One region of the Sporomusa aerivorans genome, then DNA from elsewhere that is predicted to be linked to it. Evidence: riboswitches for the same ligand, from Rfam matches in the RefSeq annotation. Region 1 holds a riboswitch; each other region holds the start of a gene.

Region 1 (7,360 bases):
GTGATCTGTCTGCCGGTTGTTGCAATTTGCTCGATGCTTGCTGACATTTGGTCTACAACGGAAGACATGTTGGTTACTGCAGTTGCTTGTTGATCTGAACCTGCGGCGATATGGGTGATGGAATCAGCCACTTGGTTGGCGGCGTTGGCCGATTGCTGCGCGCTGGCGGTTAGTTCTTCACTGGAAGCTGCCACCGTTTCCGCCTTGGATTGTACTTTTTCGACCAGATTGCGCAGTTTGCCGGCCATTTGCCCGAAAGCCGCCGACAGCTGCCCAATCTCGTCTTTGGAGTGAATCCGGTTTGCACGGTGTCTTAGGTCGCCCTCGGCCAGCAGGAGTGCTTCATCCCGGATTTGGACGATTGGCCGGGTAAACCGGATACTGATATATACCACAAGTAAAGCTCCGAGCAGTATGCAGATGACGGCTGCCATAATCAAAATTGTGCTCAGTGTTGCCACGGCGCGGGTCGCTTCGGTTTCTGGCGCGGTTACGATCATAAGCCAGCGCTGACCGCCGGGAAGATCGATCGGTGTAAAAACACTCAGCAGAGATGTATTGGTAAGCGTATAGGTTCCCCGTACCTGCGTTCCGGTCTCACCGGCAGCCTTAAACAGTGTAATCAAGCGCTCATCCAGTTCGCCGCTGCCCAGATTAAGCTCAGGGTTGATTTTTTTATCCAGCATGTTTAATTTTCCGACAAACTCCGGTTTAGCGCCATGCGCGAGGATCATGCCTAAATCGTCGGCAATCATACCATAGCCGCTGTCCAGAAAGCTAAGGTCTTTGACAACGGCGTTCAATTTGGTGAGTGGAACGGTGCCTACCAACACGCCGTTTAGTTTACCGTTATCCAGTACTGGTACCGAAACAGTAACCGACAGCAAGCCTGTGGCTTTTAAAATCATGGGGTCCGATATGACAGGTTTTTGTGTCTGGACTACTTTTTTGAAATAATCGCGGTCGCCCAGGTATACAGTGTCGCCGGCGGCACGTATAGAATTGCCGTCAGAAAAAACAAAGTTGAAGCCCTGAAACCTTTCGTTGCGTTTTAACGCTTCCGCCATGGCGGTGACGATTTGCTGCCGGTCGTTGCCGCTCCGGACATAGGGATTATTGGCTAAGTCCTGAAGATATATGACCAGTTCATGGATGGAAGCCTGAACGCGCTGGGAGTAATCAGTGCCGATTGCCGCCGCCGTCTCATCGATACTTTTGGAAAGTGATTGTTTGGCGAAGTAATAGCTCAGTCCGGTTAAGAGACTTAGCGATACTACCATGAGCGTAAGGATAATGATCAGCAGACGGACGCGAATACTAGATAAATTAACTTTCAAGATATTTACCTCCCGTATACTTAAGCTTATAGTGCGTACATAATCTTATTTCGCAAGATTATGCAGAAAAATGACATCAATCTATAGACAGACTGATGTCACAAATTCACAGTTAAATGCAACTTGGCAGTCAATAGATTATATCTTTAGACCCATAGCTTTGCGTCCTTATCTTTCGATAAGTTTGCCAATATGTATATTTTTTTGTAAACCAATGTCATTTTTTATAATCTTATTATTTTTCTTACAATTATGCAAGGCCGGTAGATATACTTTTAACCTATATAATCTATAGGTATACCGCTATATTTGCTTTGACGCAAAATAACCACATAGGATAAACCTATATAATTTATAAACATTATAGTATTAGATCTATGCGCTCCTTTATGATATAACTTGATTAAAAGATTAAAAATGCTGAATATACTGAAAAACGAACACTGTATTCCTGACGTTGCCCTTGCGCTTAGTAATTTAAAAAAGGAGCGATCAATATGGTTTGTACGTCACTACGGGACTGGCTGGCCTTTCTGGAGCAAGAGACCTATTTGAAAACGGTGACAAAAAAAGTTAACCTACAACACGAGCTGGCTGCCCTCGGTAAAAAGGCGGATGGCAAATATGCATTAAAATTCACCAACACTGGCAGGGACATGCCTGTTGTCACCGGCTTTGCCGGGAATCGGGCTTTGATGGCTAAAGCAATGGGGGTTGAAGTTGAAAAAGCGGCAGAGCATTTTTCCTGGGCGCAAACCAACCCTCTGGACTGCACTCTTGTCGGTAAAGACAAGGCGCCGGTGAAAGAATGCATTACCTTTGATGTGGACCTTGCCAAGCTGCCGATACCTGTGCATCATGAAAAAGACAGCGGTGCGTACATTACAGCGGCGCTCCTGATCGCCAAAGACCCGGAGACCGGCGCGCGCAATGTTGCCATTCACCGGCTGCAGGTTACCGGACCTAACCGTCTCGGTGTTTTAATTTTGCCCCGCCATCTGGCCCACTTTTATCAAAAAGCCGAAGCCCAGGGGAAACCCCTTGAAATTGCCCTGGCCATCGGTGTTGATCCTATTCTCCTGTTAGCCTCACAGGCTTTGGCGCCGCTGGGTTTTGATGAGTTTACCATTGCTTCGCGTTTATACGGAAAACCGCTAGAACTGGTACAATGTGAAACGGTGGATTTGGAAGTGCCTGCCCAGGCTGAAATTGTCCTGGAAGGACGCCTGCTACCCGGAGTACGGGAAATGGAAGGACCTTTTGGCGAATATCCCAAATATTATGGTCCTGCCTCTTTAAAGCCTGTTATTGAGCTGACGGCGATGACTACCCGGCAAGCTCCGATTTTTCATACCATCGTGCCGGCAACTATGGAGCATTGCTTATTGGGAGCCATCCCCCGGGAAGGCGGGATGCTGCAGCTTATTCGCAATACCGTCCCAACGACGCTTGGCGTGCACTTAACGCCAGGCGGGACTTGCCGTTACCATGCAGTCATTAAAATAGACAAGAAACAGGAAGGCGAAGCTAAAAATGCCATGTTCGCCGCTTTTAGCAGCAGTCATGAAATCAAGCATGCTGTTGTCGTAGATAAAGATGTCGATATTTTTGACATGGAGGACGTAGAATGGGCTATAGCCACCCGTTCACAGGCCGGGCGCGACGTAATGATCGTTGCGCAGGCCGCAGGCAATATTCTTGACCCTTCGACCGATGAGGGGATTGGCGATAAAATGGGAATTGATGCGACAGTTCCCCTTGCGGCGCCCCAAGACCGCTTTGAACGGATACGCATCCCGGGAGAAGAGGTTCTCAAGCTGGAAGACTATATTAAATAGGGGGCACTATGGGAATCATTGTGGCCATTACAGGCGCAACCGGCGCCATATACGGAGTTCGCCTGCTAGAGTTTCTTAAGCGGCTAACTATTGAATCACACCTGGTTGTCAGCCAATGGGCCATGGAAACCCTGCGGCTGGAAACAGCCTATTCCTTTGCGGAATTACAAACGCTTGTGACTCATGTGTATAATAATAATGAGCTTGGTGCGGCGATTGCCAGCGGTTCCTTTAAAACAGCAGGTATGGTTATTGCGCCTTGCAGTATGAAAACCCTTGCGGCTGTTAGCTGCGGGTTCAGTACCAATCTTATTCTGCGGGCTGCTGATGTCACCGTAAAAGAGGGGCGCAAGCTGATCCTTGTTACCCGTGAAACTCCCCTTAGTTCGATTCATCTGGAAAACATGCTGAGACTTTCCCGGCTAGGCGTGGTAATGATGCCGCCAATGCCGGCCTTTTATAACAAACCTGCCAGTATTGACGACCTCGTTGACCAGCATGCCGGCCGGATTTTGGATCGTTTGGGGATTGAACATAATTTTATCCAGCGCTGGCAGTAATGATTGCCGGTGAGGTTTTCGGGGAAAGCGGCTGTTGACAATCGGCGGCAACAGGCATGCAAATTCATACTGTGCCGGCCCTTCTTAAATATTGCCTTTTTTAGCGTGACGACCGGGCAGCATAAAGGCTAACCCACTAGTGATAGCTGGCGGGTTAGCCTTTTCGTGTAATTGCAAGACTGTGTTTGGTACGTAAGATTCAAACCTGTGTTTTCTTTAATCTCAGTGTTTCCTGCGCTATGGCAATAAACTCCTGAGCTGCCCGCGGCAAATATTTGCCGGCGCGGTAAGCGGCAACCAGCTTGCGGGTAGGTAACGGATCATTCACCGAAAAATAAAGCGGCCGTTCCGACATATTGCTAAATAACACAAAGGTGTCGGGAATAAAGGCCACCCCCACGCCGGCAGCGACAAAAGCATGGGCGGCCTCGGCGCTTTTAGTTTCGAGGATAATTCTCGGCTCAAATCCGGCCTGACGGCAAAGCTCAATAGTGGTCTGATGCAGTCTTTGACCTAAAACAATAAAAGGGTCTTTGTGCAATTCGGTCAGGTCCATTCGTGGCCGGGGATTTTGATCCCAGGTCGCATTGTGTCCTCTTGCCTGCGCGGGGTGATGCGGCGGCAGTGCGAGCACGAGCTCTTCGGAAAGGAGCGGCGTATACGCAAACAAATCTTCCCGTATTGGCAGGGTCATAATGGATAAGTCTGTGGTACCATTGCTAGCGTAGCTTTCGAGTTCAGTAAAATTTGCTTCGATCAGAATGATTTCAATACCGGGAAACTTTTGCTGAAACGCCAGTAGGATACTGGGTAAGATATAAGCGCTTCTAAACGGGGAGATGCCGATGGTAAGCCGGCCTTTCTTCAGTTCGGCAATATCGTCAATTTGCTGGGAGAGCAAGTCTTTTAAATCTAAGATACGCTTAGCTGTTTCCACATACAGTTCACCGGCAAATGTAAGGCGTAAGGGAGAAGACGAACGGTCAAACAATTGAATGCCGAGCCTTTGTTCCAGTTTATGAATAAACTGGCTTAATGACGGCTGAGCAATATATAATTTCTGGGCAGCTTTCGAGAAACTTCTTTCTTCCGCCACTTGTAAAATATATTGCAGTTGTCGGAAATCCATGGCGCAGTCCTCCTTATTCTTCACTATAAGCATATAGGTTAAAACTATAAAAATTATAAACATTATAGTATTAGATCTATTTGTTTATCTATGATATAACAGAAACAGAAGAAAGACAATGCCGAATTTACTGAAAAAAGACAATAAAGAGAATTAAATGTCTATTTATGGCGGCAATTATCATGACTAGCTAATGGTGACTATATTGTGAAAAATATGAACAATGTTCGGTAATGTCGTAAGTGATAAAGGGGGGTGAGATTGGAGGTCGGGGCGGCATTATAGGCTGCTAAGGAGAGTTAAACTAGGTCTTATTAATGATACCTAAAGTGTAATGAAAAAGATAATAACGGATGGATGGTGGTAAACAAATGGACAAGGCATGGATTGTCTTCGGCTGTACGGTAGCTTACATCATCATTACCACAGTGGTCGGCATGTGGTCGGTAAAGACAACAAAGGACACCGACAGTTTTATGACGGCCAAGCACCAAATGAGCGCCTGGGTTGTGGGGATACTGCTTATGTCGGAATTCATCGGCCCTGGTGCCACTGTTGGCACGGCTCAGGGCGGATTTGAAAAAGGCCTGGCGGTTGCCTGGAATTCATCTACCTTAGCTATCGGCTATTGGTTGTACTCCTATTTCCTGGCGCCCAAAATGAATGCGCTTGGTGAATATACCATTTCCGGTGCGCTGGCCAAGCACTATGGCGCAAATGTCAGAATGCTTGTATCGGTGACAATGGCGATTGCCCTGACCACCGTAAACGTGGCCGCATTCACAGGCGGAGCAGCCGCTCTCAGTGCATTGCTCCATGTGTCCATTGAGCAGGCGATTTTTATTATCGCCATCTGCGCCACCCTGAATGTGGCGTTCGGGGGCATTAAAGGAGTAGGCATAGCCAACATTATTCATGCCAGTTTCAAGTATCTTGGATTAATTATTATTGCCGGAACGGCCTGGGTCATGATTCAGGACAAGCCAATCCTGCTTGATAAGATTCCGGCAGCCCATTTTTCTTTAGTCGACGGGGTTGGACTTCCCCAAGTGATCGCCTGGGTAATTGCCAATGTCGGCGCTATTTTTTCCACGCAGTATGTACTGCAGTCCATTAGCTCGCTGCCAAGCCCGGCTGATGCGCGCAAAGCCACGATTATCGCCGGGCTGGCGATCTTTCCGATCGGTTTTATATCGGCTTACATCGGCGTTCTCGCCAGGGGGATTTTCCCCGATATCAAGAGCGTTATGGCGCTGCCGGCTTTTTTTGATCTTATGAATCCCTGGCTTGTCGGCATTTGTGCAGCGGCCATGATTGCCGCCACCTTTGTAACCATTCTGGCCTGCCAGTTAGGGGCAACCGCTTTGATCATGAAAGACTTCTATGTTCCCCTGATGAAACCGAACGACAGGCAGAACATCTGGGCTACCCGGATCATGGCGATTGTTATCGGCTTTTTGCCAATCCCCTTTGCCCTGTTTGTGCCGGGGATGATCAAAACTTTCTTTTTCGCACGGGCCTTGCGGACAGCTATAACCATCTTAGTGCTGTTTATGTTTTATAAGCCGCATATGGCCACCCAGACAGGCGGCATGGTTGCCTTGGTGCTAAGTGTGATAGGTACTGTTGCCTGGATGCTGCTGGACAATCCATGGGGTATTGACAATATTTATATAGCGCTGGTTACGCCGGCAGTAGTAATGTGCATTGACCATTTGATCCGTAAATCCAGGCAAACAGAAAAAGCTGAAGTTGGAAATTAAAAAATCGTAAGGACAGTAATTGGGAGGTGGAGTATATGACAAAAGTTCTGCTGGTTGAGCCCATCCATGAAGCAGGCATAAAAATTTTGCAGCAGGCAGGGCTTGAAGTGGTAGTGTCGCCTTCGGTGGCGACAGAGACACTGGTTAGGCTAGTACAGGACGATGTATTCGGCATCATTGTGCGGACAAGCCCGCTGACCGGCGAGGTGCTGGCGGCGGGCAGGCAACTGAAGATAGTCGGCCGCCACGGCATTGGTGTCAATAACATTGACCTGGAAGCTGCCGACAAGCTGAACATATTGGTTGCCAATGTGCCTGACGCCAATGCGTATTCGGTGGCCGAGTATGTAATTACCGCCGTCATGCTGCTGTCAAGAAGGCTGGTGCCGGGCGATACGGCGCTTAGAGCCGGACAGCTAAACCAACCTGGCGCTTCCCTGCCCGGTCTGGTGAAAAAATTCAGGCTGGGTGGCAATGAATTGCCGGGACGGTGTCTGGGGATTATCGGCCTGGGAAAAATCGGCCTGCAGGTGGCCGCCATGGCTGCCGGGCTCTTACGAATGAAAATATTGGCGTATGATCCGTATCGGACAGAGGCACCGGCAGGAGTAACGCTGGTCGGCAATGTGAATGAGATTTTCCGGCAGGCTGACTTTATTACGCTGAATACCCCGTTAACCAGCGAAACCGAGAATATGATCAATGCGGCTGTCCTGGGAACCATGAAACCGAC
Region 2 (7,360 bases), 1.3 Mb from region 1:
TCGCCAAACCACCAAGTTTAATGGCGTCCCCTATATCATCCAGCGGGGGGCGGAAGCGGTATATACACCAGAGGGTCAACAGCAGATAAAGCAGCTTATCAGCTACTATATGGCCAATGCCAAGACTATCCGGGAAGGACTCAAAAGCATTGGTTTGGAAGTGTTTGGCGGTGTCAATGCACCGTACATTTGGCTAAAAACACCGGCCGGTTATGACTCCTGGGCGTTTTTCGACAAACTGTTGACAGAGGTCAACATTGTAGGTACACCCGGTTCCGGGTTTGGTCCTGCCGGCGAAGGATATTTCCGTCTTACAGCCTTCGGCAGCCAGGAAAGTACGCAGGAAGCGATTGAACGCATCAAAACTAAACTGAGCTTGTAGAATTCCTGCATAACAGGAATTCTACCGAGAGTAAGAGAAGCCGCTCAAACGAGCGGCTTCTCTTACTCTTTATTGTCGCTGTGTGCAGCAACCTAAACCTCAAATTTATTAACAGCTTCTCTGAGTTCCACGGCCAGTTTGGCCAGAACTTGACTTGAAGAGGCGATTTCCTCCATAGATGCCGATTGCTCCTCTGTGGCGGCTGACACGGTCTGTGTTTCTGCGGAGGCTCGTTTACTTAAGTCATCAATCCGTTTTACTGAGTTAACAATTTGCTGACTGCCTACAGCCATCTGTTCGATGGCTGAGGAAATTTCTCCGATCTGATTAGATACTTGAGCAACAAGTGTGGTAATTTCCAGGAAGGCTTGCCCGGAAGCATTGACTACTTCAGCTCCCAGCTTAACTTCCCTGGTTCCCTCATTCATGGCGATTACCGCTTTAGCGGTGTCGCCCTGAATCTCACTGATCAAAACAGCAATTTGTTTGGCTGCATCCTGCGATTGTTCGGCTAATTTGCGGACTTCTTCCGCTACTACGGCAAAGCCGCGTCCCTGTTCACCGGCCCTGGCTGCTTCGATGGCGGCGTTGAGGGCCAGTAGATTGGTCTGGCCGGCAATACCGGAAATAGTATCCACAATCTGGCCGATTTCTTTAGAGCGTTCGCCTAATTTGGCCACAACCCCAGCAGAACTTGTAACGGTCTGTTCAATATGGGTCATTTGACTTACTGCTTTTTCCACCGCGTTATTGCCTTCGTTGGCTTTGCCTGAAGCCTGGGCTGACTGGGTAGCGACTTCAGTGACGTTGGCGGCAATTTGCTGGATGCTGGCTGACATCTGTTGAACCACCGCCGAGGTATCATTGGCCGCGCTTAATTGTTCTTCCATGCCTTTAGATACATCGGTAATTGAATGTGTCACCTGCGTGGCGGCTTGCGATGACTGGTCGGCACTGGCAGTCAGTTCCTCAGCCGATGCGGCCACCATTTCTGAGGATGTATCAATTTTTTTTACAAGTGCCCGCAGGTTGCCTATCATGGTTTCAAAGGCCCGGGCCAGCCGGCCCAACTCGTCCTGTGAGCGTACATTGATGCTGGTTATACTCAGATTGCCGCCGGCAATACGGCTGGCTGTTTCTTCAAGAATCAGCAGCGGTTTGGTGATGCGTGCCGCTGACCAGAGAATAACTATGATAGCTAAAATCAGTACCGTAATAATTGTAATTAGTGAAATCCAGGCAAAGGCGTTTAGCTGGGCTTTGGCTTCGTTGGCAGGCACTGTTACTCCCAGGGACCAGGAAGTTCCGGTAATTGGTGCATAGGCTAAATACTTTTCCACACCTGCATAAGGATAACTGGAAATTCCTGTTTCTCCACGCAGCATCTTTTCAGCAGCTGCTTTCAGAGCGGGGGTTGCATTAGGATCGTTGTTAACATTGGCTTTGTTTACTAATTCTTTATTGGGATGGACGATTATTGTGCCGTCAGTCCGTAAAACATAGGCATACCCGGTCTGGGCCACTTTAATATCCAGAATACGCTTTTCCACTTCTTCGATATTAATGGCCCCAGCCAAAATTCCGATAATGCGTCCGTCAGCTTTGATGGGGGTAGCAATTACTACGACCAGTTTACCGCTGCCCGGGGATATAATCGGATCGGTGATGGTGGTTTTCCCCTCAATTGCCTGTTTGAAGTAAGGGCGGCTTGTTGAATTGCCCGCTAAGCCGCGGGTATCAACGTAGTTACCGTTACTATCTGTCCAAAAGATGTTTTCATATAGCTTGTTATTGTTTATTTCTGAAATAATATAAGATACCATGGCGTCGCGATTGCCGCTGGTCATAACCGGCGACCGTGCGATGGTTTCTAATTCGGTTTTATGCTCTACAAGCCATAGCCCGACAGCTTCGCCATTGGTTTGTGCCAAGAGCGAAAGTTCTTTTTCAACATCCTGTACCAGCATTTTTTGCGATTGCCAGTAATTTAGACCAGCAAGTGTGCTAAGCGCAATTACAAATAGCGTTATTACTGTTACGGCAAGCTTTGCTCGTAAGCTTTTCAAGCTCATCTCTCCATTTCCGCATTTAGTGCAAAATCCAGTTTAGGAGCAGTGTGAATAAGCTATATAAAATGCTGCAAAAGAAAACTATTAATAGAATGTTTAGCGTTATAATTAGTACATCTGCTAATAATGCTAATGCTCCGAAATTATTATTAATCTTCCAGAAATCCCTCCAATCCCGATCAAGGCGCAGCACGCCCAAGTTATGAATGTACCTGGTTCTGGCAGCAATAAGGCAGATCAGGAAAAAAATAAAGACCCGCTATGGGCAGGCCTGATCCATCGATTTAACAGAATCGAATTTGCAACCTGGCAATCATAGGCACTCACTGCCTTTAGACCCATGGCTTTGCGTCCTTGCCTTTCGGCAAGTATGCCTACATATTCAGTTTAATAGTATAATGTTCGTCTTGTAGACGGTATTCTCACATGACTGATGCCATCTTCATATACGACTTTTCTCGTCATACAGCTGCGTCGCCTGATAAATATTTTTTAGTTGCAAATGCAATTCCTGTTTCTTTTCCAGAGTTAAATCCGCCAAAATCGTTTTTCGATGCTTTTCTGCAATGGAATTCCATTGCTGGTAGAGGCTTTTGGATTTTTCGGTTAAGAAGACATTTTTCTCTCTTCGGTCTGTACCTGTTTCCCGGATGATGAGTCCTTTTTTCTCTAAACCGGCTAAACTTTTGGATATAGACGCCGGCTCAATTTTCAAATAACAGGCTAATTGACGCTGCGTCAGGGGGGCACTATTCATTAAAATTATGATTATTCCCCACTCTGAAAAATGAAGATTATAGGGTTTAAAAAAGCGATTTAAACTATAAGAAATAATACGGGTTGTTTGGAAAAGCTGATGCATGAGCATTTCGTCGATTTGCACTCAAAGTTACCTCAATCATTAGCTAGTTAAGTATTATTTCAAATTATATTACATTTATTTGCAAAAGTATACCAATTTCTGTATTAATTTTAAAAATAATGTCATATTTTTTCTTTGCGCGTAGCTTAGATAGTAGAAATAAGCTATACAAATACATATTCTGGATTTTTTATGTGAGCATGGATGTCACTCCGAGGGGAACACTACATAATATAACAAAAGAATCCGGAGGGGAATGATATGCATGAATATATCCGGCTTATCAGGCATACCGGCAACCGGGATTTATTCCGGGCAGTTGAGATGTCAGTGGCCGCTCTCGTTAATGACAGGCCGTTTCATATCCAGGCCGAAGGGCTGCGTGGTACAGGCAAGACGACTATTATGCGGATGGCACGGGCTTTACTGCCTCCTATTACCCGGATAAAAAACTGCCTGTACAATTGTGATCCGGCTGCGCCGCATTGCCCGTTCCATCGCCATTTGTCCCGGGATGAGATTGCAGTTTTAGGTACGGAAGAGGTTCCACGTCCTTTTTTAGAAATCTCGCAGGCTGCTAAACCCGGAACCGTTGTTGGCAGTATTGACCTTGTCAAGCTTACCGATCCTGCCAAGCCGCTGGCAGCCTTGCTGCCCGGCACCATTCCCCAGGCGCACCGGGGTATAGTTTTTATCGACGAAATCAACCGTCTGGCCGATACATCACCTGAATTGGCTGATATTCTTCTGGATGTAATGGGCACGAGACCTGGCCGGGTACAAATCGAGGAGCCCGGCTTGCCGGTGGTTGAATTGCCGGTTACCGTAAGTATTTGGGCTGCGTCCAATCCGGATGAGGATCCTGGACCGCTTAACCGTATCAGAAAACAGTTGGCCGACCGCTTTGACTTGGCGGTGACAATGGGACGGCCGGATAATAGTCAGGATGTCGTTCGCATTTTAGCAGGGGAAGATAACAGGCAGAGAGTAGATCTGCCTGTATGTCAGCCACTGGGCAGCTTGCAGGATGTTACGCCTAGTCAGGATTTGCGCGAGGTTCTCGGAAGAATATACCTTGAGTTCAACCTGGAAAGTCTGCGGAGTATTACCGCTATGGAAACAGCAGCTTGCCTGACTGCATTACTCGCCGGCCGACCGACTGCCGGTGTGGCTGAGCTAATGCAAGTAGCGCCGCTGGCATTGATGCACCGGAATAATCAAGAAACAATAGCGGCAATTATGGAATTCCTTAACCGTTTACTGTGCGGTCAAGAGTATGCGCCGATTAACTGCGTAGCTTCGGCAACCAGCCCCGCAAAAGCTGTTTCCCCTGTGGCGGCACTCTTATCGTCACTTAAGTCGCAGATAGTGAACCTGCTTAGAAACCGTCCCTGGCTGCCTGATACCGGTACCCAAGGCAGCGGGCAGCCAGGAGGGGCGCATATAATTGATCCTTTGGCGACAACCATTATTGCGCCGCCCAACCCTGCCACCCCCATAACCCACTTGCCGGAAGATCAGTTTGTCACGATCGAAATCAATCAGCATGGCAGATAATCTTAACGCGAACTTAGAACGTTTGCTTTTACTTCAACTGGGCGGGGCAGCTAACAGTATTGCTCAGGCGCTTGCGGCCGAACAGGCCGCTCGGTTGGGTCAAAGTGCTGTAGTAAGTACCAAGGTTCATGCCTTTGACTCCCACAATCCCGAGCATGTCCAGATATTAGTGGATACCGATGCCGGTAAGATTTTTTATCACCGCAGCGACTGCGGTGCTGTTTGCCATCTGGATATTTTCCATGAGTGCGGTGAGATTGACCATAAACTGGCGGCAAGCTATATTTGCCGGGCCGTTGCCTTGTATAATACGCAGGCGGCTCAGCAGGCCGACGGGTTTTGTCAAGGGATTGTTAACCCGGAGCTTATCGATATTCAGACAGCTACCGGCGGCGGCAGGATTACGGGCAGCTTAAGAAGCGGGCAGAAGCCGTCAGTGCGACGGGTTCATGAAAATCATGTCCATGTGGCGCTAAGTCTGCCAACCGCAGATTTCGCATGTCTGCTCTATATTGTTGCGGCTGTAGAAACTGCAATCCAGAACATGGGCCTGGAACCGAGGCGAAATGAACGAATTAGTTATGTTGAATCTGCCGGCGGGCAAAATGACCTTAGTCCGTACACTGACCAGACAGATTCATTTCTTAAGGACGCCCCGGCAAGCCAGGAGGGCAGCAAGCCGGCTGGCGCGGCAAGTGATAATTGGCAGGCGCAAGAACCGGACCGGCATTCAGTTGGGCAATCTGCTCCTTCCGAAAATAGCAAAGGCAAAGGCGGCGGACAGACCCTTATCGGAGTAGACCAGTGTCATTCCGGCGAAATGTTTACCGGTTGCAGGTCAGATAAAACCATATCACAAGCGAGCGCGGCAGATATTTGCCTTTATGCCCCGCGACTGTTTGAGAGCTGGCAGCAGGCTATAACACGGATAAATAACAAAAGCAAGGTTACGGCTGCCAGCTCATTATCACGCCGTTTACAGGAGAACGGGCTAAAAGCGGCTGGCGCCTGTATTTATTCGCTATCAGAACTAGATGTTGCCGCTACCGTCAGTGCGGCGGCAGCGCGTTTTCTGACTGAGGATATGACCGGCAGGCTGCGCATTCACCCTCTGGATATACGGTTTATAGCCCGGCGCCCAAAGCGCGGCTGCGATACCTGCTTTGTGGTTGACAGTAGCGGCAGTATGGCCGGTCGGCGGCTGCAGGCAGCCCAATATTTGGCCGGAGAGATTTGCCGTTATGGTTACGGTCGGGTTAGTCTGGTGCATTTTCAGGACAGCCGGGCTGAACTGCTGCAGCCGTTTACCTATAGCCGTCAGGCTGTTCTGAGTGCGTTTAATAATCTGACACCCGCCGGGGCTACGCCGCTGGCGCTTGGTCTAAAGCAGTCGCTCGCTTATATTATCGGACAGCAGACAAAACATCCGTTGATCGTTCTTCTAACTGACGGAATACCTGGCCGCAAATATGGCGAAAATGCTGATCCAATGTCAGAGGCGCTGTTTGCAGCAGCCGAAATAGATCAGGCCGGGTGCGGTTTTTTATGTATTGGGCTGGACGATGAGGATGTTTTTTTGCAGAAACTGGCCTATACGGCCGGCGGTGTTGCTTATATTTTCTCAGAGTTCACTGCACAGGTAATGCAATGATGCGTCAAGTCGTTAGGAACTGATTTTGGCGTTCAGGTTAAGGGCGGCAGCTAATTCGCGGATAGGTATCATAGCATGTCCGTTATTCATGTACGGTGCCTGAGGCAGGACAATAGTCCTGCCGTCAGCAATGATCGTGGGGCGGCCGATTTTTAGGATAGCTTTTTTCTGACCGGAAGTAAAAGTGAATTCATCCTTCGCCTGCTCAATGCCAACAGCAAGCGCATCGGCAACCGAAATGGCCGGTAAGTAGAGGCTTTGCGTTTTTCCTGCCTTGCTTATAACTGCCGGTGCGGGCAGGATTATTTTACGGTTATTGACAATGACCAGGGGAGTATTGGCTTTGGTTTTTATTTGCCGGGGCTTCTTGGAAGATCCCCCGGGGGCAAATGCATCAAAGAGGGTTTTGGCGATATCGGTTTCAGCGGTATAGTACGGGTTAGCGTCAGACAAATCGGCGCCGTTCATCATGAATACAATGCCGAGGTTGCTGTCTTGGTCATAATATGCATCACTGGCCAGGCCGTAGGCTTCGCCCGAGTGACCGACAAGTCGTTTTCCCGGTACCAAGTCATCGGTTATATGAAAATTGAGTCCTTTTTGTTTATAAAAACCATGCATACTGTCGCCAAACCACTGCAATTGATGCATAAGATCGCTGGTATCAGCTTTAAGAATACGATTACGGTTATAGTTCATATGGGCTTGCATAAACTTGGCGAAATCGACTGCGCTGGAGCGCAAGCCACCGGCCGGAGAATGGCTCAGTGCACTGGCGGTAATTGGAGCTGACTCCGGCTTGACGCCTTGATAATCATCTTTGGTAGGCCGGAAAGCTT
Region 3 (7,360 bases), 510 kb from region 1:
GTCAGGGCGACTTCAAATATAATTTTCCGGGGACAGATATATACCGCCACCGTCTCAACAACGGCTATCAGAATACAGATGTGCTGGTTAAGTGGCAGGATGAAAACTGGCAGGTAAAGTACGCCTGGAAGCGCAACTACCGTGAACTTCCTTACAATGTTCTTAATGAAAATTACGATCTGCCCTCTTATTGGGGCAGTAAACAGCCGTCTAAAAAGCTAAATACTGATCAGTCGGACCTGCTAATCGGGCGGCGGCAGACGGATGGCAACTTGGAGTGGGGCTGGCGTTTGACCTACATGGATCAGGATAAAAATTATAAAAATCCGTGGGGCAACAACACTATTTTTGCAAAATGGAGCCACTACCAGTCACAACGTTTTGGTGGTTCCCTGGATGGGTCTTTCAAAGCAGGTGATGCTCACCTGCTGGAGTTCATGGCTAACTATTCCCACGAGCGACTTGATGTCGATGGAGCCGCTATGACTTCTCCGTCTTATGCCTGGGTTAAAGATCACTATACACAAACGCTGGCCGACATTCAGCTCCAGGACACCATCACGCTTAACAAAAAAGGCGACTTCTGGTTTACTCCCAGTGTGCACTGGAATTATTCCGGCGGCATGGGGGAGGCGAAATCCAACTACCTTTGGTGGGTAACTGCGATGCAGGAGAACGCAGACAGTAAATTCACATGGCAGACCGCTCTCAAAAAACAGCTTAATGAGCAGACTACTCTGCGGGCGACCTACGGTACTTACTACCGCTTCCCCAACCTCTACGAGCTGATCGGCGACGGCGCCTTTATCCTGCCGGTCCCTCCCAGTTCGACTGTAGCCGGTGCTGCTGGGCCGGAGCATGGCAGACAGTGGGACCTCGGGATACAGTGGCATGGCGAAACGTTTAAGGCTAAGTCTGACTGGGCTCTCACCTATTTTGGCCGCCATTCGTACGACATGCTTGAGCTGTACCGGATGGGTCTGACCTATATGTCCTACGTGAATGGCGGCGAAGGCAGGGTCAATGGTGTGGAACTGGAAGGTAAGCTTAACTGGGACCGCTGGGATTTGGACTTGTCAGCTACCTATATGCAGTCCAAGGATTTGCAGCGAATAAAAAAGATGTATTATCTCTATCCGAATGGCAACTACGGCAAATCACTGGAGAACTTCGCCCCTAAATGGGAGGGGCTGCTACGGCTGACCTACCGTTTCCCTGGTGAGAGGCTCTCGCTTTTTAACGAAATCCGCTATGTAGGCGAAACGAATGTGGATGATGAGGTTGACTGGAATACCTCTTACACCACGGTCGGACTGGGCGCCAAGTATAAGTTTAGTAAAGACACCAGACTTACCGTAGGTGTCAATAACATGTTTAATAAGGTCCCTTACTGGAAGACGCTGTATACAGGTACTGGATATGATCCCTATTACTATTACGGCACCATGAAGTATCCGCTGGCAGGGCGGACCTATTACGCGACTGTACAGTGGGACTTTTAGGAAATAGTGCAAATAGGCAACAATGATATATTTGGTCAATAATGTGTGTACCGATGCATGAAGGAGGCTTTTTAAGTCCGACTTTCTTATATTTTGTTTCTTCCTGTTGGACGATTATAGGATCAGACCAGGAGGTGAACGATGGAACAACAGAAAATTGATCAACTGACGCAAAAACTGCAATGTACGGCTATCATCCGAACTAGATCCGGCAAAGCACAAACGAGGCTCTGGAGAACTGTACAACGGATGCCGATACTTCGTAGGAACAAAAGATCATTGATGCTCTGGGAAGCTATGTGGCGTTTGCCGCGAAGTGCCGGGGTACAGGCCCCGAGGGCAATAGTCGATAGAAGAAAATCCAAATCTTCCGCCCTGTATGACTCGCTCAGCTTGACCAATATCGGTCTGAAATATGACTTCAACAGTACAATCAAATTGACCGCCGGCGTCAATGACTTGTTTAACAAAGGACCCGAACAGTTGTGGCGCAGAACCGGATACGGTCCATTGGACAGTATCGGCAATATAGCCTATCCGCAGCAGGACCGGACCTATTACGCCACCGTACAGTATTTCTTCTAGACAGAGCCTTCAGCAAAACGCTACATCGCTAAGCCTGGGCGCTATTTTGTCCAGGCTTAGCTGCTTAAATACTGCCAATAGCAATAAGAAATTTAGCTTGAGGGGCTATTCTGGGTGTGTGTTTGGGGTCAGGCTTTGTGTTTGGGGTCAGGCTTGATTTATAGCAAAATTGAGTTGTTTTTCTCGTAATCTTGCAATAGTCGCATAAATCAAATTATTATTAACTCAAGCCTGACCCCTGTTTTCTATTCCGATGGGATGCTGGTTGACCCTACGACGATGTATGTACTAAACAATCTATATCGTATGGTTTTGGCACGGCGGAGATCGTCAATATCTTTTCTGCTGTGGACGGCAGGAAGAGCCTGAAGAATGAAATCGAACAGGGAATTTTGGAACAGATTTTGGCATCGGCAGAACGGGTGGATGTCATCATCGTTGTCTGGGGCAAAGCGGGAGATACTAGCAAAGCGGTTCAGAAAAGACAGGAATATTTTCTGGAAAAGCTTGGCGAGTTCGAGGACAAAATGCAAATGATTGGCTTTCATCCTTTAGCTCCGCGAATGCGACTGAGGTGAAAGTTAGAGACATTTCGCAGAAAGAAAAGTGTGTAATCAATATCGGCAGATACATCAGATAGTGATTAAGTATAAAGTAGGGTAGTCCATCGACCTATCTGGATGATGGGCTATTAGGATTTTTATAATATGTACTATATAGGTCGTTAGCAGGTAAGAACATAACTGAGAAGGGTGTCTAGTGTAAAGTAAGCCAGTTTATGGTAAAATATAAGTAGTAATTTAATTGAGAAATTGGCGTCAGCTCAGAATATAAACTATCTGGGATGGATTTATTAAAATGGCTTGGGAGGTGATTCTACTGGATTATCCTGCAATACTGAAACAAATAGACGAAAAAAAGGCTTTACTGGACAGTAAAAGGCCATTTCCACGCCATACGCTGGAAAGTTTGAGAGAAAAGCTACTAGTTGAATGGACATATCATTCAAACGCTATTGAAGGTAATACCCTAACTTTGTCAGAAACTAAAGTAGTTTTAGAGGGAATCACCATTGGCGGGAAAACTCTGCGCGAGCATCTTGAAGTAATTAATCATCGAGAAGCAATCGGTTATATAGAAGAGATCATCACAAAAAAGGAAGACCTGTCTGACTGGCAGATTAAGAATATCCATGCTATTGTCCTAAAGGGCATATTGCCCGAGAGCGCTGGTGTTTACAGACGAGAAAATGTTTTCATCAGTGGTGCTGAGCATATACCGCCTGACTATGTACAGGTTCCTGCGCAAATGGCTGAGTTGCTGGAATGGTATAAGGGAGAAGCACAGAAGCTACATGCCGTTGAAAGAGCGGCTATTCTGCATAGCTGGTTTGTTAAAATACATCCCTTTGTGGATGGTAATGGGCGTACAGCAAGATTACTGTTAAACTTTGAGCTTATGAAAAATGGATATGTACCGATTGTTATTAAAAAAGAACAGCGGGTAGAGTACTATGATTCTTTGGATTTTTCCCATGTGAAAGGGGATTATAGCGGATTTGTTAAATTAGCAGCTCAAATTTTGGAAGATACTTTTGATTTTTATATCAGACATATTGGATAAGGTGTATTAATGGTATTGAAAAACAGGTACCTACTACTAGCTACCGTGGACTGACCATTCACGCAGGACGGACCGTAGCGAATATGGATTTGTTTACTCGAAGAGTGGAAAAAGCCTTGTGGAACGAAGATACGCCGTTTGGTAAATGATCGCTATAGCTGAGTTGGTTGATTGTGTTGAATGATTGTAAAGCTGACTTGCAAGGATTACCCAGAGATGCCGCCTAAATGGGCGGTTTTTTCTTGTCTAACTTTAAACGGTAATAAGTGATATAAAAGATATTACGGATACTCTGCATAGCGCAAAATACCAGGTAATTAATATTAAACATATAATTATAAAGAATTATAAAGAATTATAAAAAAATATAAATATTTAAAAATAATGCAGGAATTTGGCGATTTATGGTATAAATATTAAAATATTATTTAATCAAATGATTTGCTGACCGATTAAAATAATTCTCAGATGATAAAGAAAGACAGTTTTAGATTGGTGTTTGGGCAAACCTGATGAAAGCCAGGGACGCAAAGCTATGGGTCTAAGGATGAGATCATCTTAATGTGATTTCATCTATGATAGCCAAGCCGCATTAGTGTATTTTGCTATGCGGCTTGGCTTTTTGTATCATTTCCTTGTAGAGGATGTTTATTATGTTGATGTAGCAGAAGTGATCAGGCAATGTGTGTTATATAGCTTATGAAATATGTATGAAGCGTACAATGTTCGCACAACGAGGAGGTGATCTCAAGAATTATATACAGCCAGATAAAATTTTAGGGGGGTTCATATGGCAGATTTATCAAAAGTCGATTTTGCCTCAGATCAGCATTCGCTACTCAATCGACCTACCCGGATCAAGCGACGCTTTCTTCTCGCTTCTATCACTCTAGCCTTAACCCTTTCCTGGGGCGGGGAGGCGCTGGCTAGCGACGAGATCATTGACACTGAAACTCGTACCATCGCGGCGACGACAGCCTATCCAGGTCAACAGCTTATTGTCGGTTTGAACAACACGGGCGTGCTGACCGTTTCGGGTGGCGGAACGGTCGATAATAGGACCAGTACGATCGGATACAACGCTGGCAGCAATGGTACGGTGATCGTCACCGGCACGGGTTCGACGTGGACGAATCCCGAAGATCTTGATGTCGGTGGGAGCGGTACGGGCACGCTGACCATTTCGGATGGCGGAAAGGTCAACAATCAGAACGGCACGATTGGACACTACGCCGGCAGTACTGGTACGGTGACCGTCACCGGCACCGATTCAACGTGGACGAATAGCAATGAACTCGTCGTCGGCTGGAGCAGCACAGGCACGCTGACCATTGAGAATGGCGGAACGGTCAGCAGTACGAACGGCTTTCTCGGAGCCCGCGACGGCGGCAACGGCACGGTGACTGTCACCGGCGCTGGTTCAACGTGGAACAACAGCAAACAACTCATCCTCGGTTACGTCGATCCGAGCGGCAGTTCAACGGGTGTACTGACCATTGAGAATGGCGGAACGGTCATCAATACGGATGCCCGTATCGGACTTAGCGCTGGCAGCACTGGCACGGTGACCGTCACCGGCGCTGGCTCGACGTTGACCGATAACGGCACCAGCCTTCGTGTCGGCCGGGATGGCACGGGCACGCTGACCATCGCGGAGGGCGGCCTTGTGACAGTCGGCACGGAGACGAACGGTGCGTATAGCGGCACCCTCGCCATTGCTTTTAGTACCGGATCAACTGGCACAGTGAATATCGGCGCTGCTTCCGGTTCCGCTGCCGTCGCAGCGGGAACGCTCAAGGCGGCAGCGGTCGAATTCGGCTCTGGCACCGGTAAGCTGGTGTTCAACCATACAAGCACCAATTACTCCCTTGGAGCCAACATCTCCGGCGCAGGACAGATTATTGCCGAAAACGGCGTAACAACACTCACCGGCAACAACACTTATACCGGCGGCACAACCATTTCTGGCGGCACGCTTGCAGGTATCGCCACCAGCTTCGGCAGCGGTGCGATCGCCAACAACAGTGCTCTCATCGTCGATGGCAGCGGGACCCTGACGAATACGGTCTCCGGGTCGGGCAGCTTCACCAAGACCGGCAGCGGAACGCTGGCGCTCACTGGCAACAATACTTATACCGGCGGTACGACTATCTCTGGCGGCACGCTTTCCGTCACAACCGATAACCTGATGGGTAATGTTGTCAACAACGCCACGCTGCTAATCGATCAGGACACGGATGGCACGTTTGCCGGCAATATCTCCGGCTCTGGCGATCTCGTAAAGGATGGCACCGGCACGGTGAACATGGCCGGTACTCTGACCTATACTGGAGCGACAACAGTGCTCAACGGTCAGCTCGTCGGCAATACGACGGCTCTTGGCGGTTCCGTTGCGAATAATGGACAGGTTGCGTTTGATCAGTCGTTCGCTGGTACATATAACAATGTTATTTCCGGTACTGGGAGCCTGCTAAAGAATGGAACCGGCACCGTTATTCTCACCAATGATAATACCTATACTGGCGGCACGACCATTTCCGGCGGTACGCTGCAAGTTGGCAATGGCGGAACTACGGGGTCGATCACCGGCGATGTTGTCAATAACGGCGTTCTGGCATTCGATCGTTCCGATGGCGTGACCTTGAGTGGACAGATCACAGGAGCAGGCGCGATCCGGCAGCTCGGATCGGGCTTGGTATCGTTAACGGGCAATAGTGGAACGTTCACAGGTACGACCACGGTAGAGGCGGGCTCCCTGAAAGTGAACGGGACGCTGGGCGGCGTGCTGGATATCCAGACAAGTGGCCGCCTTCAGGGCACCGGCACGGTCGGCAACCTCACCATGAACGGGGTAATTGCACCTGGCAACTCAATTGGCACGCTCAATGTTGCAGGTGATATCACGTTCAATACGGGCTCAGTCTACGAAGTCGAGACGAATGCGGCGGGACAAGCTGACAGGATCAACGCATCGGGCACAGCCACGATCAATGGCGGCTCAGTTCAGGTCTTGGCCGCAACAGGTAACTACGCACCAGCGACAACCTACACCATCCTGTCAGCCACTAACGGCGTGAGCGGCACGTTCACGGACGGTGTGACCTCAAACCTGGCCTTCCTCGATCCGTCGCTCTCCTACGATACAAATAATGTCTATCTGCGCCTGACACGTAATGATGTAACCTTTGACGGGATAGGGTTAACGCCGAACCAGATCACCGCCGGCAAAGGAACGGAGAGTCTCACCCTCGGCAATTCCATTTATGACGCCGTGCTAAACCTGTCATCAGATCAGGCGCGTCACGCCTTCGACCAGCTTTCGGGTGAACTCCATGCATCGGTTGCGACAACATTGATTGAAGACAGCCGTTTCGTACGCAATGCGATGAACGACCGACTGAGGGTGAAAGCAAACGCACCCGGTGCCTGGAGCCAGGCATTCGGGTCGTGGGGCCATACCAGCAGTAACGGCAATGCGGCCAAGATGGATCGCTCGACAGGCGGCTTCCTGTTTGGCTCAGATATTCCGGCGTCCGACACCTGGCGGTTCGGCGCAGTCGCAGGCTACAGTCATACAAGCTTTGACGTGAAGGCTCGTAATTCTTCAGGATCGAGCGATAACTACCATCTGGGACTTTATGGCGGCTCGG
Region 4 (7,360 bases), 270 kb from region 1:
GCTTCAGGTGGGGTTTTAACCCCATCTGAAGGTTAGTTGCCCTTATCCCGGGACTTATCCGCTCTTACTCCCACTTACAGAAGGGGGAGTCTTAGAGAGGGTTAGTCAGAGGATAAATAAACGGATTACGGCAGTCAGCCGCCCTTTGATATTGATTATCATTTCTAGTTTATTATAAATTTATGCCCAGTTCTTGTCAATAAAATCTGGCGTATAACCTAGCCGGCGCCGGTATTATTAGAAAAAAATCTAGGCCAATTTAGAAATTTCTCCATTTACTCCGCTGCTTACTCTTGCTATTCTATTAGATATTATTGATAACTATTCTCACTGTTGTAAAATCTGTACTTATAATTCATACGGGAGCGGTTATCTTTTACAAGCTGTAACAAAGGAGTCGAATGGCATGAAGAAACAAAAAAAATCGCTAGCCCGAAAAAGGCTGTTGTATGCCCTGATCGGCAGCAGCCTGTTCTGGCACACAACGGCAATTGCATATGCCGAGAATGCGGCGGAAACGGCCGGGCAGCATGAATTCACTTTGGAGGGAATTGAAGTCACCGCCAGCCGTGACCATTCTCTGCCGCCGGTATATGCCGGCGGACAGGTGGCCCGCGGGGCAAATCTTGGCGTCCTGGGCAATAAGGACTTTATGGATACACCGTTTAATGTTACCAGCTATACGGCCCAGACCATGGAAGATAAGCAGGCCAGTACGCTGTATGATGTCCTCATTAATGATCCCTCTGTCCGCTTTACCACCTCCACCGGCCATAACAATGAGAACTATATGATCCGCGGGCTGGAAGTAAATTATCAGCATCTCTACTTTAACGGTATGTCGGGATTGGCGCCGCAGTACCATGTTCCGGTTGAATTTCTGGAACGGGTGGAAGTGCTTAAGGGTCCCAGTTCCTTTCTTTACGGCGGTGTAAACACTTCGGTGGGCGGCGCCGTCAACCTGGTGCCCAAACGCGCCGGCGAGGAGGACATCACGAACTTTACCACCAGCTATACCTCCTCGTCCCACCTGGGCGGTCATATTGATATTGGCCGCCGCTATGGCGAAAACAAAGAATGGGGCATTCGTTTCAACGGCGTCTATGCAGACGGTGACACCGAAGTCAACGGCCAGTCCAAAGACCGGCTGCTGGGCACTCTGGGAGTGGATTATCGAAAAGACAAATGGCGGCTATCCCTGGATGCCTACGGTTCACAGGAAAGTTATGACAATGGAGCCACTTCCATGTATAACATACCCAAAACGTTTGCGGCAGCACCAGACGCTCCGGACGGTTCAACCAATGTGTATAAAGGAACGTCAGCTACAACACGGAATAATGGTGTCCTGTTTAAGGGCGAATATGACATCCGGGATAATTTAACCGCGTATGCCGGCATCGGCAAACTATCGTCCAGAGCCACCGGCCTCATCAACGGCAATCATGTGAATCTCTCCCCGGATGGAACAGTAAAGGCCCGGAATGTTTTTAAGCAATACTTCTGGACTGACACTACTTCCGCCGATTTTGGACTGCGCGGCACGTATCAGACCGGTGCGGTAAAACATCAGCTCGTTTTAGGGGCAAGCTTCCAGGATACCGATTATTCCAATGCATATACTTCCGGCACCGGTAATTATGTAACGAACCTTTATAACCCTGTCTCGCTTGCCGATTACTATAATAGCCTGGCATCGCCGGCAAAAGGCAACAAGACCCTTGTTACCGAGCTTTCCAGCTATCTTCTGGCCGACACACTTACCTTTGATGAAGACAAAGTGCAGTTAACCTTAGGGGCTCGGCGGCAAAATGTGAACCAGACCAGCTATAAATATGCCAATACCCTTGCCACCGGCGCACCCACGTCAACTCCTACTAAGGACGCCAACGCGACTCTGCCGATGGTTGGCCTCGTAGTCAAACCATGGGGAGATTCGGTGTCACTCTACGCCAACTATATTGAAGCGCTTTCACCCGGAGCCGTGGTGGGTGTAACGTATGATAACGCCAATGAAGTACTGTCGCCGTATAAAACCAAGCAGCAGGAAATCGGTATTAAATGGGACAAGGGAAATTTCGCCAATACGCTGGCCTTTTTTCAAATCAACATGCCCAGTTATATGACTACTGACAATATCTACTCCTATGACGGCGAACAGAAAAATCGCGGCGTTGAATGGAACACCTTCGGCAGTATAGCGAAAAACCTCCGTCTGTTAGGCGGAATTGCCTATACCCGCGGCGAACTGGCCCGTTCTAATATCAGCGCCAACAACGGTAATACCCCGTTTGGCGTACCTAAATGGACAATGAATGCCGGCGTCGAGTGGGACACGCCGTGGAATAAGGATTTAACGCTTTCTCTCCTGGCGGTATATACCGGTTCCCAGTATATCGATAATGCGAACAAGCTAAAACTTCCAAGCTGGGTGCGTTATGATATCGGTGCGCGCTACAAAACCGTCATTAATGATACACCGGTTACCTTCCGGCTTGGTGTGGAAAACGTGTTTGACAAACACTACTGGGCAGGTTGTTTCAGCAGCGAGTATTATGCCACGCTGGGCGGGCCCCGCACCTACAAATTATCGGCAACCTGGAATCTATAAGGCGAGCGTATAGTCATGAATAGAATTTTGCAGAATTACCTCAGCCGGCTGCTGCAGCATGCCGGTTTCGCCCCTATACTGAATGAAGCTAATATGTTCTTACAGTATAAACAAACGCAAATCTGCCTTCGCATTCTAGCCGCCGTTTTCGGCGGCTATGCGCTGACTAGCGGTATATTGGCGACTTTGGCGCTCTGCTTGCCCTGGCCTAAAGTCGATACCCTGTTTTTCTTAGCACTGCTGCCGGCTTTCATTTCCCTGGCTGCGCTGCTCTGGTCATTTGCCGCTCCGAGCGCGCAGCGTGCCTGGCGTGATATACTGATTGCCACATTATTTTGCAGCCTGCCGGCGCTGGCCGCAGTCTTGTCAAGATAAAGGAGAGTCGTATGGACAAAGCAAAACCAAACAGAAGTTTTACCCTGGCGATGAGTGAACTGCATACCTGGGGCGGTTTAGTATTTGGCTGGCTGTTATTTATTATCTTTCTCACCGGTACCCTGGCGGTATTTGAGCCGGAAATAACACACTGGATGCAGCCCAATGTCCGCAGCAGCCAGGCAGAGCCGCTGCAGGCCGCAGCCGCTGCCGATAAAAGCCTGCGCCTGTTTGCGCCCCGGGCCGACCTCTGGATGATAGCCATGCCGCAAAACCGCCATCCTGATTTGACCATCATCTGGAAAAAAGATACTGTAACCCTGGAGAAGCAGATAAATCCGCAGACCGGCAGGGTAATAAAAGCGCCGGAAACCGAAGGCGGGGAGTTCTTTGCGCGTTTCCATTATGACTTGCACAGCGGCAAAAGCGGCATGTGGCTTGTCAGCTTAGCCTCGGTTGTCATGCTGGCCGCCCTGGTCTCGGGAGTCGCCATTCGACGTCAGGTGTTTAAGGATTTTTTCCGCCTGCGCTGGCGGCGCAATTGGCTTGATGTCCATAGCATGACAGGTGTGCTGACCCTGCCTTTTGTAATACTTATCACCTATACCGGCCTGACAATCACCTTCTTTCTGCTCAGCACAGCCGTTCCGCAGATATTATACGGCAGCGCCTGGAAAGGACCGGCGGCGGTAGCGTCGACAAACTTTGAGCGTCCCCGCAGCAATCAGCCGGGAAAACTGCTGCCGCTGACAGAACTGTTGCCAAAAGCGGAAGCCGAACTGGGCAAAAACAGCATAGCCTACGTCCGCGTTACCAATCCTGGCGACAGACAGGCCGTGGTCACTTTTTTCCGCACTGTTGACGGTGAAGTTGTGGCCATGAGCGCCAAGGCGTCGTTTGACGGTGTTACCGGCGAACTGCTTGGCAGTCAGGCCACCTGGAATAAATATGTTACAGCCTACCGCACCCTGGTCGGGCTGCATATTGGCAGATTCGGCGGCTATCCTGTCTGCTGGCTGTATTTTGCCGCCGGGTTGATCAGCTCCGCTATGATTGCCACCGGCCTCATTTTCTTTACGGTGAAGCGGCGCCGCCGCTACGCCCGCAGCAACCAGTTGACCTATGTTATGTACCGTACCGCCGAAGCCCTGAACATCACAGTCATCATGGGCAGTGTTATTGCCTGCATTACCTATTTATGGGCCAACCGGTTATTGCCGCAGGCAATGACCAACCGGTCTGAAGGAGAAATTACGGTATTTTTCAGTGTCTGGCTCATTATGCTGCTGCACGCCCTGCTGCGCCCGCCAGAGCGCGCCTGGTCGGAGCAAACAGGCTTCGCCGCATTGCTTTGCCTGGGGTTGCCGCTGATCAATGCCCTCACAACCAAGGTTGGGCTGGCGCCGGCAATCGCAGCGCGCGACTGGATGACCGCCGGCATCGATTTAACAGCCTTACTGTTGGGAGTCGTATTGGCTGTCACTGCCCGCCGGCTTGCAGCAAGACCGCCGGCGAAAACCGACCGGCAAATTGAAATAAGCCTGCCACGCTAACGCTCGTACAGGCAATAACTTGTAAGGGCTGTGCTGAAACACTTGTTTCAGCACAGCCCTTTGCCGTAGCTTATTTACTTCTGGCCGACCAAACCCGCACTGCCCTTAATAGATACGAGAGGAAACCAACCTACGGCTTAACCCGCTCCCTATTCGATAATAACAAACCTGTTTCGTCCTTCGTTTTTGGCCTTATAGAGTCCAAAATCCGCCCGTTTTATCAAGACCGCAGGATCATAACGCCTATCCGGTTTAAGGGTGGCAATACCGATACTGACTGTAACCAGGTTACTAACCCCCGAGAGGCGATGCTCTATGCGCAGTTCACGGATATTGGCCTGAATTCTCTCAGCTACCCGGACTGCGCCGGCGCAAGGAGTTGAAGGCATCAGCACGATAAATTCCTCACCGCCGTACCGGGCCGCTGTGTCAATGGGCCGTAGCAGAGCCGCCTGTACGGCCCCGGCCACCTTTTTCAGGCAATGGTCGCCTTCCATATGACCGTAGCTGTCGTTATAGTTCTTAAAAAAATCAATATCGATTAACAGACATGATAAAAGATCCTGGTTGCGCAACGCATAACACCATAACTTTCCCAGCGTTTCGTCAAAATACCGCCGGTTGGGAATACCGGTAAGCGCGTCGGTGAAAGACCATTTAGCCAGTCTGTCACGCTGTTTTTTCAACTCAAGATGACACCGTACCCGCGCCTGTACAACTGCGGGTGCGGTATTTTTGGTAATATAATCAATCGCCCCCAGGGCGAATCCCTGCATTTGATCTTCCGTTTCATCTTTAACAGAAATAAAAATAACCGCAACATCCTGGGTGACAGGATCGCTTTTTAGTTGCCGGCATAGTTCACGACCGTCCATATCAGGCATGATAATGTCCAATAGAACCAGATCGACCGGCTGCGCCATGATCAACTCCAGGGCCTGCCGCCCTGAGCTGGCGCATAGCACATAATAGTCATCTTCCAATAAAGACTTTAACAAATGCCTGCTGAATTTCATGTCATCAACAATCAGGACGGTTTGTTTTTCCGGATCCATGTCTTTTTCCTTCCTTAATTCCTTATTATTGCCAGCTACGAGAGATCTTTATTGGAATTTCATATATATGGTTAGCAAAATAAAAATGCCCGGTTCATCATTTACTTACATGATGCAACCTGGCAATCTTAGAAAACATCTGTAGACCCATGGCTTTGCGTCCCATCCTTTCGGAAGGTTTGCCTGTCCATTTTAAATTATCTGCTACTATTTTAATCACTAGCAGATAAGAAAAATGTCGAAATAAGTCGTGTTGTACGATAATTATTGTTTAGAATTGAGGTTTCTCTATTTTTTTACCGGCAACATAACGGGCGATAATATTGTGATGATCGCCTATATAAATAAACCTGCTCAACCGGTCCTCTACCGAATACCGGTTGCTTGCCGCCACCTCCAGGCTGCTGTCGTCAATAACCAGGGCATCAAAATCGTAGCCTGCCTCGAAGCTGCCTACTTTGCCGAAAAAGCTTCCCCCGCCTTTGGTCGCCAGATACAAGGCTTCCGGTATAGTGAGGAATTTCTCCTTTTTACCGCTTGCCAGCCACTTCAGTTTGGAAACCTCTATAGCCATGGACATGACCCTGCTCATCGCTACCTCATGGCCGCCGGCGACGTCAGAGCCCAGACCTACGGGAATTCCCTGCTCAATACATTTCCTGACAGGTGCTATCCCGCTAGCCAAGTTGCTGTTCGAATAGGGACAGTGGGCCACATAAACTCTATTTTTGGCCATTAACGCCAGCTCGGCATCATCATTGTAAATACAGTGAGCCATAACGGTCGGCTGCTTGCCAAACAGGCCGAATTGATCATAGACACTGGCATAATTCTGACATTCGGGATGCAGTTCTCTAACCCAGGCGATCTCGCCTGTGTTTTCCGATAAATGTGACTGAACCGGCAAGTTGTACTGCATTGCCAGTCTGGCAATGCCACTCATTAATTCCGGCGAGCAGGTAGGTACAAATCTTGGCGTTATAATTGGTTTTACCAGTTCATACCTGCCAATTGTTTCTTTAATAAACATTTCGGTATCGAGTAACGATTGTCCGGTTGTTTCCATGAGAATCCCGGGAGAATTCCTATCCATGTTTACTTTGCCTACATAGCCGCCCAGACCGGCCGTTGCCAGCAGTTCCATAAGCTTGGCGGTGGCTGCTTTGTGAATAGTGCCGAAAAACACTACCCGGGTCGTGCCCCATTGCCATAGCGCCGAGACTACCTTTTTATACACGGCTTGCGCATACGTTACATCCTGAAATTTTGCTTCTTCGGGAAACGTATAGTTCTCCAGCCAGGGCAAGAGTTCCAGATCAAAACCCAGCCCTCTGTTGGCAAACTGCGGCGCATGGAAATGCAAATCGACAAAGCCGGGAATGATCAAGGCGTCTTGATAATCTGTTACAGGTATATTCCGGTATTCAGCCGGCAGTGCGCGATAAATCCCCTTAACTTTTTTCCCCTGAATAACCACAAAGCTGTTCTCGGCAATATTCAGTTGGCCGAAACTAGGCGTAAACGCTATATTACCTTTTATGATTGCAATGTCTTTTCCCAGCACCATCTTCAATCCTTTCGTCCAATACAATGAAACTCCAATCCAACCCGCTGCTTATTTCATATATAGATGAACCGCGAAAATTGTTGATAACACATACATTATTTTTTGCCATCAAGAGACTGGTTATGACTAAGACCGTCTGTTTCATTTCTGTTTCCAGCAAGATAAACCCTCTCCCGTGAATTCGAATTTGGAGAATTAA

What was found. A riboswitch is a leader RNA that binds a small molecule or an ion and turns the genes downstream of it on or off. The one in region 1 is predicted to bind cyclic di-GMP.
Region 2: it holds a riboswitch for cyclic di-GMP, as region 1 does, so the genes downstream of both, SATMO3_RS00410 (methyl-accepting chemotaxis protein) here and SATMO3_RS25225 (methyl-accepting chemotaxis protein) in region 1, are expected to answer to the same signal.
Region 3: it holds a riboswitch for cyclic di-GMP, as region 1 does, so the genes downstream of both, SATMO3_RS27475 (autotransporter domain-containing protein) here and SATMO3_RS25225 (methyl-accepting chemotaxis protein) in region 1, are expected to answer to the same signal.
Region 4: it holds a riboswitch for cyclic di-GMP, as region 1 does, so the genes downstream of both, SATMO3_RS24070 (diguanylate cyclase) here and SATMO3_RS25225 (methyl-accepting chemotaxis protein) in region 1, are expected to answer to the same signal.

Annotation. Positions count from the first base shown of each region.
Region 1 covers NZ_CP156926.1:5,262,015-5,269,374, reverse strand. Annotated here, with positions in the region: gene SATMO3_RS25225 (methyl-accepting chemotaxis protein) at 1-1,337, opposite strand, end outside; cyclic di-GMP riboswitch class I at 1,452-1,536, opposite strand; gene SATMO3_RS25220 (UbiD family decarboxylase) at 1,835-3,175, shown strand; gene SATMO3_RS25215 (UbiX family flavin prenyltransferase) at 3,184-3,735, shown strand; gene SATMO3_RS25210 (LysR family transcriptional regulator) at 3,935-4,864, opposite strand; gene SATMO3_RS25205 (sodium:solute symporter family protein) at 5,236-6,627, shown strand; gene SATMO3_RS25200 (hydroxyacid dehydrogenase) at 6,663-7,360, shown strand, end outside.
Region 2 covers NZ_CP156926.1:101,826-109,185, forward strand. Annotated here, with positions in the region: gene SATMO3_RS00405 (LL-diaminopimelate aminotransferase) at 1-382, shown strand, start outside; gene SATMO3_RS00410 (methyl-accepting chemotaxis protein) at 475-2,448, opposite strand; cyclic di-GMP riboswitch class I at 2,749-2,836, opposite strand; gene SATMO3_RS00415 (MarR family winged helix-turn-helix transcriptional regulator) at 2,894-3,334, opposite strand; gene SATMO3_RS00420 (magnesium chelatase) at 3,575-4,870, shown strand; gene SATMO3_RS00425 (VWA domain-containing protein) at 4,836-6,521, shown strand; gene SATMO3_RS00430 (serine hydrolase) at 6,534-7,360, opposite strand, start outside.
Region 3 covers NZ_CP156926.1:5,775,123-5,782,482, reverse strand. Annotated here, with positions in the region: gene SATMO3_RS27495 (TonB-dependent receptor plug domain-containing protein) at 1-1,502, shown strand, start outside; gene SATMO3_RS27490 (hypothetical protein) at 1,644-2,087, shown strand; partial or broken gene SATMO3_RS27485 (DUF1643 domain-containing protein) at 2,384-2,665, shown strand; gene SATMO3_RS27480 (Fic family protein) at 2,946-3,710, shown strand; cyclic di-GMP riboswitch class I at 4,203-4,305, shown strand; gene SATMO3_RS27475 (autotransporter domain-containing protein) at 4,501-7,360, shown strand, end outside.
Region 4 covers NZ_CP156926.1:4,987,590-4,994,949, forward strand. Annotated here, with positions in the region: gene SATMO3_RS24055 (TonB-dependent receptor) at 407-2,611, shown strand; gene SATMO3_RS24060 (hypothetical protein) at 2,627-2,986, shown strand; gene SATMO3_RS24065 (PepSY-associated TM helix domain-containing protein) at 2,998-4,539, shown strand; gene SATMO3_RS24070 (diguanylate cyclase) at 4,689-5,594, opposite strand; cyclic di-GMP riboswitch class I at 5,705-5,788, opposite strand; gene SATMO3_RS24075 (amidohydrolase family protein) at 5,866-7,185, opposite strand.